One region of the Nitrobacter sp. MLSD-S21 genome, then DNA from elsewhere that is predicted to be linked to it. Evidence: riboswitches for the same ligand, from Rfam matches in the RefSeq annotation. Region 1 holds a riboswitch; the other holds the start of a gene.

Region 1 (7,303 bases):
TCAACACCCCTGTGAGAAAGGAGCCAACATGAAGATCGTGACCAGCCTTAGCTTCCGGGGCCAGTGCCGCGAGGCATTCGAGTTCTACGCCAAAGTCCTCGGCGGGACGATCAAGGCAGCCATGCCCTACGGCGATGCGCCTCCGGGCATGCCGATCACGGACGAGAAGTACAAAACCTGGCTGATGCATTGCTGGCTCGATGTTGGCGATCAGGCGCTGATGGGCGCCGACATGGACGTCGGATGGGCATCTAACATCGACAAACCCAAGAATGGCTTCGACGTTACCCTGCACACGAATGACATGGCCGAGGCCCGGCGCTGGTTCGATCAGCTCTCCGAAGGCGGCAAAGCAGGCATGCCGTTCGCCGAAACCTTCTGGTCGCCCGGCTTCGGCACGCTGACCGACAAGTTCGGCATCCCCTGGATGATCAACGTCATTCCATCGGCTGACTGGAAACCGCCGCAAGGCTGATCGCATGTCTATAGCGTTTCGAGCGAAGCATGCTCTCGGGCTTGACCCCGAGGACAGATAACGGTTCGCGTAAAGAAACGCGTCAAACAAATTATAGAACCTCGCGTCTGATTCCATCAGGCGCGGGGTTCTAAACACCAGGAATAAAAAGCAGGCGGCTGTCGGCACCGACCGTGCTGATGCGTCCTTGGGACATCGGGCGGGCAGGCCGCCCGATGGAGCAGGAGCGTCGGGCAAGGACCATGAATCATTACTATCGCTGGGTGATCGTTGCGGCGGGCGGCCTCTTGGGCTGCGTCGCGATCGGCGCCATGTTTTCGTTGCCTATCTTCCTGCGGCCGATGTCGCAGGACACCGGCTGGTCCGTCACCGGCATATCCACGGCGATGACGATCGGTTTCCTCGCCATGGCGGCGGCCAGCATGGTGTGGGGCAACCTCTCCGACAGGTTCGGCCCACGCCCGGTGGTGCTCACGGGGTCGGTCGCGCTGGCGGCGAGCTTGGCGCTCGCCAGCCGGGCGGAATCGCTAATCGCGTTTCAATTTCAATTTGGTCTTTTGATCGGTGCGTCAACCGCCGCCATCCTTGCGCCGATGATGGCTTGCGTGACCGGTTGGTTCGATACGCAGCGCGGTCTTGCCGTCTCGCTGGTCTCCGCAGGCATGGGCATGGCGCCGATGACCATGGCGCCGCTTGCAGCCTGGCTGGTCACGATCCATGACTGGCGGACATCGATGCTGATCATCGCTGCTCTCACCGCGGTTCTGATGATTCCCGCCGCACTGCTCGTGCGTCGGCCGCCGGCGTTGGAGGGCGGACCGGCCGGGATGACAATGAGTGAGACGCAATCGAACATGACCGTCCGGCAAGCGGTGAGTTCACCGCAGTTCATCATTTTGATGCTGGCGAACTTCTTCTGCTGCGCCACTCACTCAGGCCCGATCTTTCATACGGTGAGCTATGCGGTGACGTGCGGCATACCGATGATTGCTGCGGTGTCGATCTACAGCATCGAGGGGTTGGCCGGCATGTTCGGTCGCATCGGGTTCGGCCTTGCGGGAGATCGGTTCGGTGCGCAACGCGTTCTGGTGATCGGACTGATGGCGCAGGCCTTCGGCGTACTCGCCTATGCTTTCGTCAACCAGCTCGGCGGTTTCTACGCCGTGGCGGTGGTGGTCGGCTTCCTTTACGCCGGAACGATGCCGCTCTATGCCGTGATCATCCGGGAGAATTTCCCGTTGAAGATGATGGGCACGATCATCGGCGGCACCGCGATGGCCGGCAGCCTTGGCATGTCGACCGGCCCGCTGCTGGGCGGGCTGATCTACGACCATTTCGGCAGCTACGCGCTGATGTATGTCGGTTCGTGGGGCATGGGCCTGATGGCTATGCTGATCCTGATGAGCTTTCGGCCGTTCTTCCCTAGGAGGGAGGCTATGGCGGCGGCTTAAGTTAGGTGTGGTGCTTCCGATTTATTCGGTCGGCATTCTGCGGTCCTGTTAATCCCACGCAAGTGCGCCGCCATTCTGGTATTCGATGACGCGGGTCTCAAAAAAGTTTTTCTCCTTCTTGAGATCCATCGCCTCGCTCATCCACGGAAAGGGATTGTCGGCCTCGGGAAACACCGGCGCGAGCCCGAGCTGAGCGCATCGCCGGTTGGCGATGACGTGCATGTAGGTCTCGCACAGCGCGGCATTCAGGCCAAGGAACCCGCGTGGCATGGTGTCCCGCCCATACGCGGCTTCGAGCTCGGCGGCATTCTTCAGCATGGCGCGCACCTCTTCCTGGAAATGCTTGCTCCAGAGATGCGGGTTCTCGATTTTGATCTGGTTGATGATGTCGATGCCGAAGTTCAGGTGGATCGACTCGTCGCGCAGGATGTATTGATACTGCTCGGCGATGCCCACCATCTTGTTGCGCCGGCCGAGCGAGAGGATCTGCACGAAGCCCGTATAGAACCACATCCCTTCGAACACGACGTAGAACGCGACGAGGTCGCGCAGGAACGCCTGATCCGCTTCCGGCGTGCCGGTCTTGAAGCCGGGGTCGTCGAGATGCTGCGTGTGTTTGAGCGCCCAGGCCGCCTTGTCGGTGATAGAGGGCACCTCGCGATACATGTTGAACAATTCGCCCTCGTCGAGACCAAGACTTTCGACGATGTACTGGAAGGTGTGGGTGTGGACGGCTTCCTCGAAGGCCTGGCGAAGCAGATATTGCCGGCATTCGGGATTGGTGAGGTGGCGGTAGATCGCCAGAACGATGTTATTGGCGACCAGCGACTCAGACGCCGCGAAGAAGCCGAGATTGCGCTTGATCATGCGCCGCTCGTCATCGGTGAGGCCGTCCTTCGATTTCCACAATGCGATGTCGGCCTGCATCGACACTTCGGTCGGCATCCAGTGATTATTGCAGCCGGAGAGATACTTCTCCCAGGCCCATCGGTACTTGAGCGGCAGGAGCTGGTTGACGTCGGCGCGGGCGTTGATCATCCGCTTGTCGTCGACGCGCACCCGCGCAGCGCCGCGATCGATTTCGCCGAGGCCGGTGGCATCGACAGAGGTGTCGGTCATTGTCACGCAAGGCGATGGATCAGACGTCACGTCGTTATGCGCGAGCGTCTGCGGCGGAGCGGATCGTGCCAGTGCGGGAGAAGAGGTGTCGGACCAATCGAGCATGGGGTGTTCCTGATTGTTTCTTCTTTGTGCAAGCGACGCGCGAGCACGAAATGAGGCTACTGACACGCCTCGCAGGTGGGATCCTCGATGCGGCAGGCTTTCCAGCCTTCAGTGTTGTCGGAGCGATTGTGTCCATTCGCATGGCCGTCCTGCGCTGCGGCGGAAACGGCCGCGGACACAGCGTTGAGCTTGCCGTCGGTGCCTTTGAGCGTGGATTTCTCGACATGCGTCGCCGACCGCGAGCGCAGGTAATAGGTCGTCTTCAGGCCGCGTTTCCAGGCATGGCGATAGAGCGCGTCGAGCTTTTTGCCGCTCGGATTGGCAATGTAGAGATTGAGCGACTGCGCCTGGTCGATCCACTTCTGCCGGCGCGACGCGGCGTCGATCAGCCAGCCTGAGTCAATCTCGAAGGCGGTGGCATAGAGTGCCTTGAGATCATCGGGAACGCGGTCGATCTGACCGACGCTGCCGTCGAAATACTTGAGATCCGAGATCATCACCTCGTCCCATAGGCCGCGTGCCTTGAGATCGCGCACGAGATGCGCGTTCACTACCGTGAAGTCGCCGGACATGTTGGATTTGACGTAGAGGTTCTGATAGGCGGGCTCGATCGACTGCGACACCCCGCAGATGTTGGAGATCGTCGCGGTCGGCGCGATCGCCATGCAGTTCGAATTGCGCATCCCGATGGTCATGACGCTCTCGCGCAGCGAGGCCCAGTCGAGACGGCTGGAACGGTCGATCTCGACTGCTACGCCGCGCGCCTCATCGACCAGCGTGAGGGAATCGAGCGGCAGGATACCCTTCGACCACAGCGATCCTTGATAGGAGGGATAGCGGCCGCGCTCGGCCGCGAGATCGACCGACCCGGAAATCGCGTAATAGGCGATCGCTTCCATGCTCTCGTCTGCGAAGGCCACGGCGTCGTCCGACGCATAAGGCAGGCGCAGGATGTTGAGCGTATCCTGAAAGCCCATGACGCCGAGCCCAACCGGCCTGTGCCGCAGGTTCGAGGTCCGCGCCTCCGGAATGGTGTAGAAATTCACGTCTAGCACGTTGTCGAGCATGCGCATCGCAATCTTGACCGTGCGCGCGAGGTGCTCGTGGTCGAGCTTACCGTCCTTGAGGTGGTTCATCAGGTTGACGGAGCCGAGATTGCAGACCGCGATCTCCGTTTTTGAGGTGTTGAGCGTGATCTCGGTGCAGAGATTTGAGGAATGCACGACGCCGCAATGCTGCTGAGGTGAGCGCAGGTTGCAGGGGTCTTTGAAGGTGATCCAGGGATGCCCGGTCTCGAACAGCATGGTCAGCATACGCCGCCACAGGTCGACAGCTCGGACCTGCTTCGTCACCCGTAGCTCGCCGCCCGCAGCCTTCTTTTCATAGTGAGCGTAGCGTTCAGCGAAGGCCTTGCCGGCGAGATCGTGCAGGTCCGGCGTCTCGTCGGGTGAGAACAGCGTCCAGACGCCATCTTCTTCGACGCGCTGCATGAAGAGGTCCGGCACCCAGTTCGCCGTATTCATGTCATGGGTGCGGCGACGGTCGTCGCCGGTGTTCTTTCGCAGGTCGAGAAATTCCTCGATGTCGATGTGCCAGGTTTCGAGATATGCGCACACCGCGCCCTTGCGCTTGCCGCCCTGGTTGACGGCGATCGCGGTATCGTTCGCGACTTTCAGGAACGGCACCACGCCCTGGCTTTCGCCGTTGGTGCCCTTGATATGTGCGCCGAGCCCACGCACGCGCGTCCAGTCGTTGCCGAGCCCGCCCGCATACTTGGAAAGCAACGCATTGTCCTTGATCGCCTTGAAGATGCCGTCGAGGTCGTCGGCGACAGTCGTGAGAAAGCAGGACGAGAGCTGCGGGCGCAGCGTGCCGGCGTTGAACAGCGTCGGCGTCGAGGCCATGAAGTCGAACGATGAGAGCAGGTCGTAGAACGCGATCGCCTTCTCCTCACGATCGATCTCGCGCAGCGCGAGGCCGCAGGCGACGCGCATGAAAAATGCTTGCGGCAGCTCGAAACGCACACCGCGGACGTGCAGGAAGTAGCGATCGTAGAGCGTCTGGAGTCCGAGATAGTCGAATCGCAGGTCGCGTTCCGGCTTCATCGCAGCCGCAAGCCGGTCGAGGTCGAAACGGCCGATCTCCGGATCGAGCAGTTCGTTGTCGATGCCCGTTCGCACATAAGCGCGGAAGTAATCCGCGTGGCGCTCTGCCATCTCGGCTTGCGTGGCTTGCTCGGACCGTCCCGAGACAAAGCTCAAAGCCTCGCGGCGTAGCTTGTCGAGCAGCAGCCGGGCGCTGGCCTTGGCGTAATCGGGATCGGTTTCGACCAGCGTGCGGGCGGCAAGGATCGTCGCCAGCGCCAGTTCGTCCACGCTGATGCCGTCATAAAGGTTGCGATGGGTTTCAGTCAGAATCGCGGAGGAAGAGACATCCGCGAGCCCCGCGCAGGCCTCCTCCACCACGGCGGCGAGGCGTTTGGTATCGATAGGTACCATCGATCCGTCAGCCAACTTCATCCGCAGCACTGGCGTCACCACTGCCTGGATGCCCTTCTTTGCCTTCGACCCTTGCGCCTTCGCCCGTTCGCGAGCGCGCTCCTCGCGATAGAGCACATAGGCGCGCGCGACCTTGTGATGCTCGCTCCGCATCAGCGCGAGTTCGACCTGATCCTGGATGTCCTCGATGTGGAAGGTGCGGCCGGCGTCGGACCGCCGCGACAGGCTGGCGACGATCTGGCCGGTCAACTCAGTGACGGTGTCATGGACCCTGCGCGAGGCGGCGGCGCTGGTTCCCTCGACCGCAAGAAACGCCTTGGTCAGCGCGACGGCGATCTTCGATGAATCGAACGGCGAGACCGAACCGTTGCGCCGAATGACCTGATACGCGGGTTCGCTGGGCGGCATCGCAGCCGCAGCAGGCAAAGACGGACGCACAGCACGCGCAGCTTCGGTTGCGAGAGACATCGGCTCAAGACCCCAGTTTTGTTGCGAGCCGGGGTCAGGCGGGAGACGCGCGCAGGAAATCCCACGGCGGACGCCGCGATTCCCGTCAAGCGGCCCGCTGGGACACCCCGCCCAGGGAACGTTTCGGCTGTCACGGCAGGTTTCCTGGCTTGCGGGGTCTCAGCGTCCGTCCGGTCTTCCCAGGGCCTTGCGATCCCAGTGACACTCAATGGACTTCGGCTCGCCGCTTAACAGTTGCGGGGGCAGCGCCGGCACTACCGGCTTCCCTCTTTAGCTCTCGGTGTTGCGACTCGAGAGACCGTGACCACCATATCTAGTAGCCGCACCAAATTCCGAGTCAACAGATCGTTTCGACTCCGGCTTCACAATTCTCGTAATTCACAGTTCGGCGAAAAACGCTGTGCAACCCTCGCTCTGTCCAACTCTTGACGCTTCGATCATACAGACCATTATCTGCGCAGATTTGCCGCGGCGTTTGTTTCGCCGCTCAACCGCCGAGTCCGCCGTGACCGAATTCGTCCGACCGAACCTGACGCCCCCGAACGGGCAAAAAAAGGTGTTGCTGCATTCCTGTTGCGCGCCCTGCTCGGGCGAAGTGATGGAAGCGATGCTCGCATCGGGGATCGATTACACGATCTTTTTTTACAATCCGAACATCCATCCCCTGAAGGAATACCTGCTGCGCAAGGACGAAAACGTCCGCTTCGCGGAGAAGCACGGCGTGCCGTTCGTCGATGCCGATTACGATAAGGACAATTGGTTTGCCCGTGCCAAGGGGATGGAGTGGGAACCTGAACGCGGGGCGCGCTGCACCATGTGCTTCGACATGCGCTTCGAGCGCACCGCGCTCCATGCGCATGAGCATGGTTTCCCGGTGATGACCTCGTCGCTCGGTATCTCCCGCTGGAAGAACATGGCGCAGATCAACGACTGCGGCCATCGCGCGGCCGGACGTTATGACGGTCTCTCGTATTGGGATTTCAACTGGCGCAAGGGCGGCGGCTCGCAGCGAATGATCGATATCAGCAAGCGCGAGCAATTCTATCAACAGGAGTATTGCGGCTGCGTCTATTCGCTGCGCGATACCAATCAGCACCGCCGGGATCAGGGTCGTCCGCCGATCGTGATCGGGACGCAATTCTACCGGCACGGCGAGGATTCGGACCCGACATAAGATGCGCGGTGCC
Region 2 (7,303 bases), on a different contig from region 1:
GACCTCGCCTGTTGTTGCTGGACGAGCCCTCACTTGGTCTTGCGCCGCTGATCACCCGGCAGATTTTCAGCGCTATCCATACGCTGAACCGCGAGGACCATCTCACAGTACTGATCGTCGAACAGAACGCCAATCACGCCCTTCGCCTCGCCCATCGCGGCTATGTGATGGTCAACGGGTTGATCACGATGAGCGGCGCCGGCATGGAATTGCTGCAACGACCGGAAATACGCGCGGCCTATCTCGAAGGCGGCCGCCACGCCTGAGGTGAGCGCGAGTTTGCTGGGCGATGGCGCGCATGCCGAATCGCTCCCCTGACCGATGAGACCAAGTGGCGGTCACGGAGTGGCGCTCGAAATTTGTCCATGACACCGACCGCAAATCATCGGACAATGCCTGCACAATGGCAAACATGGCACCTGATCCGCCTCCGCGAGGACTGCTCGAATGAAATCATTGAAGCTGATCGGTCTGACCCTTTTCGCCTCGCTGGCGCTTTCGGCCACGACCTTCGCCCAGGATATCACAGTGGCGGTGGCCGGCCCGATGACGGGCAGCGAGTCCGCTTTCGGCCGCCAGTTGCAGAACGGCGCCGAACAGTTCGTTGCCGATGCCAACGATGCGGGTGGCGTGCTCAACAAGAAGCTGAAGCTGTTCATCGGCGACGATGCCTGCGAACCGAAGCAAGCGCGCTCCATCGCTGAAAGAATCGCAAGCCGGGGTATTCCGTTCGTCGCCGGGCATTTCTGCTCGTCGTCATCTATTCCGGCTTCCGAAGCTTACGCCGACGGCAATGTACTGCAAATCACGCCGGCCTCGACCAACCCGCTGTTCACGGAACGCAAGCTGTGGAACGTGCTGCGTGTCTGCGGCCGCGACGACCAGCAAGGCGTCGCCGCCGCTGAATACATCGTCGAAAACTTCAAAGGCAAGAACATCGCCATCCTTAACGACAAGACAACCTACGGTAAGGGCCTCGCCGACGAGACCAAGAAGGCGCTGAACAAGGCCGGATTTCAGGAGAAGATGTTTGAGTCCTACAATAAGGGCGACAAGGACTTTAACTCCATCGTCTCGCGGCTGAAGCGCGACAGCATCGATCTGGTTTTCGTCGGCGGCTATTATCAGGAGGCCGGACTAATCCTGCGCCAGATGCGTGATCAGGGCCTCAAGACCATCCTGATGGCGGGCGACGCCATGAACGACAAGAAGTTCGCATCCATTACCGGCCCTCTTGCCGAGGGTACACTGTTCACCTTCGGTCCGGACCCGCGCAAGAAGCCGACAGCCAAGGCGATCGTCGAGAAATTCAAGGCCAAGGGCGTCGATCCAGAAGGTTACACGCTCTACACCTATGCGGCGATGCAGGTGTGGGCACAGGGCGCTGCCAAAGCGGGCACGACGGATCCTATGAAGGTGATGAAAGTCATCAAGGCAGGCGCGTGGGATACCATTCTCGGCAAGCTGGAATTCGATGCGAAGGGCGACATCAAGCAGATGGGCTATGTCATCTACAAATGGGACGACAAGGGCAACTATGCCGAGATCGACCCCGCCATCTGAGCCGCGACATTCATCTCATCCTTGGCATCGTCCCCTCGAACGCGGGGAAGACTGCGCGCGTCATCCTACCGAGCGAGAGTAAAGCCAGGTGTCTCGTCCAATCATCCGAAATTCTGCAACGCCGGAAAGGTCTCCAGCAGCCAGATACTAGCGTTGGAGATCGTTCCGGTGAGAAACGCGATGCCGGTCAGCACCATGAGTACGCCAATTCCACGCTCTATCTTAGCGAGATGACGTTTCATCCGATTGAGCAGCGAAGAAAACTGTTCAACCATGAATGCCGCCAGCAGAAACGGAAGGCCGAGCCCAGCCGAATACACCGCAAGCAAACCCGCTCCCTTCACGACGGTGTCCTCTGCCGCCGCCACCGACAGGATCGCCGCCAGGATCGGCCCGATGCACGGCGTCCACCCGAACGCGAACGCAAGCCCCATCACATAGGCGCCCCATAACCCGACCGGCTTCGGCGCCGTGAGCCGTCCTTCGCGCATCAAAAAGCCGATTCGCGTCAGTCCGAGAAAGTGCAGGCCCATGATGATGATGACGATGCCGGCAACGATCGACAACTGCGCCGACCAAGCCCGGATCAGGCTGCCGATGAAGCTCGCACTGGCGCCTAGCGCGACGAAGACCGTGGAAAAGCCGAACACAAACATCAACGCGGCGAGCATCACGGCCCGCTTCGAGGCCTTCACTGTCTCGTCGTGAGAAACGTGTTCGATGGTAGTGCCGGTGAGATAGATCAGATAAGGCGGCACCAGCGGAAGAACGCAGGGCGACAGGAAGCTGACAAGGCCCGCGACCATGGCGGCGGGAAAGGAAACGTCGTGAATCATGCGGCTACTTGCCCTACCATCGCGCCACGATGCAAGGGCTTCGCTTCCTTCCGCGACATTTGTGATCAGGCGTGATCGATTGACCCCGACACGCCCGTGCCGTCATCTGACGGTCGGCCGTTTCCCATCGCCGCAAACGAGACCGAACCATGAAGAACCTTCTTACCGACATTTCCGGGGTCCGTGTCGGCCACGCAGACGACACGAAGCTGGCGTCGGGCGTCACGGCGGTGCTTTTCGATACCCCAGTCGTCGCGGCGATGGACGTGCGTGGCGGGGGCCCGGGTACGCGCGACAGCACCCTGCTCGACCCGGTCAATACGGTGGAGCGGATCGACGCTCTCGCGCTGTCAGGCGGCTCCGCTTTCGGGATCGAGGCCGGCGGCGGCGTTCAGGCCTGGCTCGCCGAACAGCGGCGCGGCTTTGCGATCGGCGACGCGGTCATACCCATTGTGCCCGGCGCGGTCGTGTTCGATCTCTTGAACGGCGGCGACAAGCAATGGGGTCGTTTTGCGCCCTATCGCGATCTCGGCTACGCCGCCGCAGCGGCTGCGGGAAACGATTTCGCACTCGGCAGCACCGGTGCCGGGCTCGGCGCTACGACCGCCAATTTGAAGGGCGGCGTCGGCTCCGCTTCGGCCGCCACGCCAAGTGGCGTGCGGGTGGCGGCGCTCGCCGTGGTGAACGCGGTCGGCAGCGTCACAGTCGGAGACGGCCCCTGGTTCTGGGCGGCGCCATTTGAATCCGGTGACGAATACGGCGGACGCGGGTTGCCGCCGTCGTTCACGCCGGAGATGCTGGCGATGCGATTGAAGGGCGGCGGGACAGCAAACGCTGGCGAAAACACGACGCTCGCCATCGTCATCACCGATGCGGTGCTTACCAAACCGCAAGCCAGACGGCTTGCGATCATCGCCCAAACCGGTTTCGCGCGGGCGATTTATCCAGTTCACGCTCCCCTGGACGGCGATATCGTGTTCGCTGCCGCCACCGGAGCCAAGCGAATCGATCCGCTCATCGGATTGACCGAACTCGGAATGATCGCAGCCAACACGGTGGCTCGCGCGATCGCACGCGGCGTCTATGAAGCAAAAGCACTTCCGTTTCTGAACGCATTGCCGGCATGGAAGGACCGGTTTGATCGATGATTCCAATCTGGCGTGCATAGGTCTTTCCGCCACCGAGGACGGCATGTAATTCATGTATAGTGTAAATAATTGTATTATTTTGTGTATTTAAGGTTAGTTTCAAGTATAGATTTAGACAATCTGACCGGCGGATACTCCTCGTGCGCACTGTCGCGCATCTCAGCAATGGAGAAACGTCATGAAGAGAATCCTCGTGCTCGCGTTCCGTCCCCCGACCCGGTGCTAACGCCGCTCATTGCCCCCGGACGCGGCTCATGTTACGCGGGGCTCTCTCAAGCTCCGCAGAAATTTTCGGAAACGTTCATGTCCCAGACTTTTGTGCCGCGTCCTCTCGTTATCGCACCGTCGATCCTGGCCTCCGACTTCTCGAAGCTTGGCGAGGAGGTTCGCGCCGTCGATCAGGGGGGTGCCGATTGGATCCACCTCGACGTGATGGACGGCCATTTCGTGCCGAACATCTCCTACGGCCCCGATGTCATCAAGGCGATGCGCCCGCACACGAAGAAGATCTTCGATGCCCATCTGATGATCTCGCCGTGCGATCCTTACCTCGAAGCCTTCGCCAAGGCCGGTTGTGATCACATCACGGTTCACGTCGAAGCGGGGCCGCACCTGCACCGCTCGCTGCAGGCCATTCGCGCGCTCGGCAAGAAGGCGGGGGTCACACTCAATCCCGCGACGCCGCTCTCCACCATCGAATACGTGCTCGACATGGTCGATCTGGTGCTGGTGATGTCGGTCAACCCCGGTTTCGGTGGCCAGAAGTTCATCTCCTCGGCGGTCGGCAAGATTCGGGATTTGCGTACGATGATCGCTGGACGGCCGATCGATATCGAGGTTGACGGCGGAGTCGGACCCGACGTTGCGGGCGAACTTGGCGCCGCCGGCGCCAATGCCTTCGTGGCGGGCTCCGCGGTGTTCAAGGGCGGCACCATGGAGTCCTACAAGGCGAACATGGACGCGATCCGCAGCGCCGCCGCGGCAGCACGGGGCGAAGTGGTCTGACGCAAACGCCGGTACCGGCAGCGTATAGTTCTCGCCCGCGCCCGGAGCAGGAAGGGTTGCAAGTCCGCCTGCCCCGACGGCTTGCTCGCATCGGCAACATACAGCCTCGAGAATGCAGACAAAGCAGATCTCGCCGGCGGCAACTTGTTGCTGCGGATATGCAACGCCACGAGGAAAAGCCGTAGCTGAGTCGCTCCGTCGATTGACATCGACTTTGTTCCCCCTCAAACAGATCGGCGACGGTTCTCCCTCGGGAGATCAAAAGGGAACGTGGTGCGGGATCATCCTAACGCCACGGCTGCCCCCGCAACTGTAAGCGGTGAATCTGCGTCACACGCCACTGGGATATCTCGGCCCCGGGAAGGCGACGCCAGGTAACGACCCGCGAGCCAGGAGACCTGCCGTCAACCCGTGGTCACACGCGAAGATGTCAGTCGGGGACTACAGACATCCGCTTCATCGGCGCCGGCATAGGCTCCCGTGAAACCTCGTTCGCTGTGACGTGCCACCGACGTCCTGCCGAGGTTCCCTCCATGTCCGCCTCCTCCTTGTCCGGGGTTTATCGCAGAAGCCTGCTTGCCTCCACCGTCCTCGCCTCGCTGGGATCGGTCGGCCTGACGACGCCTTCGTGCGCGCAGCAATCCGCCTCTCCCAATCTGCTGCCTCCGATCCGGATCGCGCCGCCGCCGGATAGAACGACAGATTCACGGCCGCCATCTCACCGCGCGGCGTCGCGATCGCGCCGTGTGGCCCGCTCCGCTCCTCGACACCCTCCTGTCACTGAGACGCCCGTTCCGGGCACGATGGGTTCGACCGTGGTCAGCCCCACGGGAGTGGTGACGCCTGCAAGGCAATTGGCAAGCTCCATCACCATCGTCACCGAGAAGGATATACAGACCCAGCAGTACCGCACCGTTCCGGATATCCTGAGGACGGCTCCCGGTCTGAATGTGTTGCAAGCCGGCGGACCGGGCGCCCAGACTTCGGTTTTCATGCGAGGCACGAACGCCAACCACACCAAGGTGATCCTCGACGGAATCGACATCGGCGATCCCGGCAACGCGAATGGCGCATTCGACTATGCGCATCTTCTTGCGGCGGACATTCAGCAGATGGAAATTCTTCGGGGCCCGCAAAGCGGACTCTATGGTTCCGACGCAATCGGCGGAGTGATCTCCATCATCACAAAAAAGGGCGAAGGTCCGCCGCGCGCCACCGCGTCAATCGAGTCCGGCTCGTTCAAAACGTTCAACCAGACGCTCGGATTGAGCGGCTCCGAAAAGAACTTCAACTACGCGGTCAACGTCGCCCATCTCCATGCCGGAGATGTTCCTGTCACACCGCCGGAGCTTCTCCCGCCCGGACGGCAAGCGATCGGAAACAACTATGACAACATGACCTATTCGACCAAGCTCGGCGTCGATCTCAATGAGAATCTGACCGTCAATTCGGTGGTCCGCTATACTGACGCGATGCTGCTGTTCACGGGCGACGGTGGATTTCCAAGCACGCCCAACGCCACCCAGAGCACACACGCCGTCCAGCAACTCTTCAACCGCGAAGAAGCCGTGTGGTCTCTGTTCGATGGGCGCGTCCAAAGCTACTTCGGTGTCAATTACACCAACAGCAGAGGCTACGACGCAGGTCCCGGCAGTCCGGTCACGACCACCACGGGCGAGCGCCTCAAGTTTGACTGGCGCACGGTGGCCGAAATTGCGCGTGACAACCATCTGGTCTTCGGCGCCGAGCATCAGACCGATCGCATCGACACCACCGATCTTGCCGCCAAGAACGGCAACAAGGCAGGCTTCATCGAGTTGCAATCAGCTCTCGCGAACCGCCTTTTCCTCGTTGCGAATGTCCGCCAAGATTCCAACGACCTGTTCGGCGAGCGTATGACCTACCGGGTCGCACCGGCGATCATTGTTCCAATCACGGAAACGAAACTGAAAGCAAGTTACGGCACGGGATTCAAGGCGCCTTCGCTGAGCCAGTTATTCCGGGACTTTCCAACCTTCAATTTCTTCGCCAATCGCAACCTGAAACCGGAAGATAGCCGCGGCTACGATGCCGGTTTCGAGCAACCTCTGTTCAACGATCGTGTGCGGTTCGGCTCGACTTACTTCCATAACGACATCACCAACCTGATCGACTACAATGCCACGTTCACATCGTTGGTGAACGTGAACAGCGCGACGACCGAAGGCACCGAAACTTTCGTTTCGGCACAGATCACCGAGCGTTTCGGAATTCGCGCGGATTACACCTTCACCCGTGCCGTCAATGCCGCCACCGGCATGCAGCTGCTGCGCCGACCGAAGGAAAAGTGGAGCGCAACCGCGACCTGGCTCCCCCTCGATGCATTGACACTGTCGGCGACCGTGCTCCGCGTCAACGACTGGATTGATGTCACCCGCGACGGTTCAATCTCCGGAATTGTAGCGCCGGGCTATACGCTGGTGAACTTGCGTGGCGACTATGCCGTCAATGACCAGGTCAAGGTATTCGGGCGGATCGATAATCTCTTTGATGCCCGCTACCAAAATCCGACCGGGTTCCTTGCGCCGGGCCTTGCGATTTTTGGCGGCATCCGGGTGGCAAGTTACGGGGTGCGATAACTCTCGACCTCTTCCCGACGAGGAGAAGTGAAAAGGCGGCGGGAGTCCACGCAACAAAGGGGTTCGCTAAAACTATTCCGGCTTTGATGAATCAAAGCCGGGCCTTTAGCTTTTTGTTTTGACGTGCTTTCTT

The links. Region 1 has a riboswitch for cobalamin ahead of AC1RT6_RS13055 (ribonucleoside-diphosphate reductase subunit alpha). Riboswitches for the same ligand answer to the same signal wherever they lie in the genome.
Region 2: it holds a riboswitch for cobalamin, as region 1 does, so the genes downstream of both, AC1RT6_RS00605 (TonB-dependent receptor plug domain-containing protein) here and AC1RT6_RS13055 (ribonucleoside-diphosphate reductase subunit alpha) in region 1, are expected to answer to the same signal.

The regions. Positions count from the first base shown of each region.
Region 1 is NZ_JBXASZ010000003.1:638,357-645,659, reverse strand. Features, by position in the region: gene AC1RT6_RS13070 (VOC family protein) at 29-475, shown strand; gene AC1RT6_RS13065 (MFS transporter) at 718-1,926, shown strand; gene AC1RT6_RS13060 (ribonucleotide-diphosphate reductase subunit beta) at 1,975-3,150, opposite strand; gene AC1RT6_RS13055 (ribonucleoside-diphosphate reductase subunit alpha) at 3,207-6,116, opposite strand; cobalamin riboswitch at 6,234-6,434, opposite strand; gene AC1RT6_RS13050 (epoxyqueuosine reductase QueH) at 6,622-7,290, shown strand.
Region 2 is NZ_JBXASZ010000001.1:136,247-143,549, reverse strand. Features, by position in the region: gene AC1RT6_RS00630 (ABC transporter ATP-binding protein) at 1-266, shown strand, start outside; gene AC1RT6_RS00625 (branched-chain amino acid ABC transporter substrate-binding protein) at 448-1,563, shown strand; gene AC1RT6_RS00620 (cytochrome c biogenesis CcdA family protein) at 1,665-2,399, opposite strand; gene AC1RT6_RS00615 (P1 family peptidase) at 2,549-3,547, shown strand; gene rpe (ribulose-phosphate 3-epimerase) at 3,851-4,552, shown strand; cobalamin riboswitch at 4,778-4,972, shown strand; gene AC1RT6_RS00605 (TonB-dependent receptor plug domain-containing protein) at 5,086-7,170, shown strand.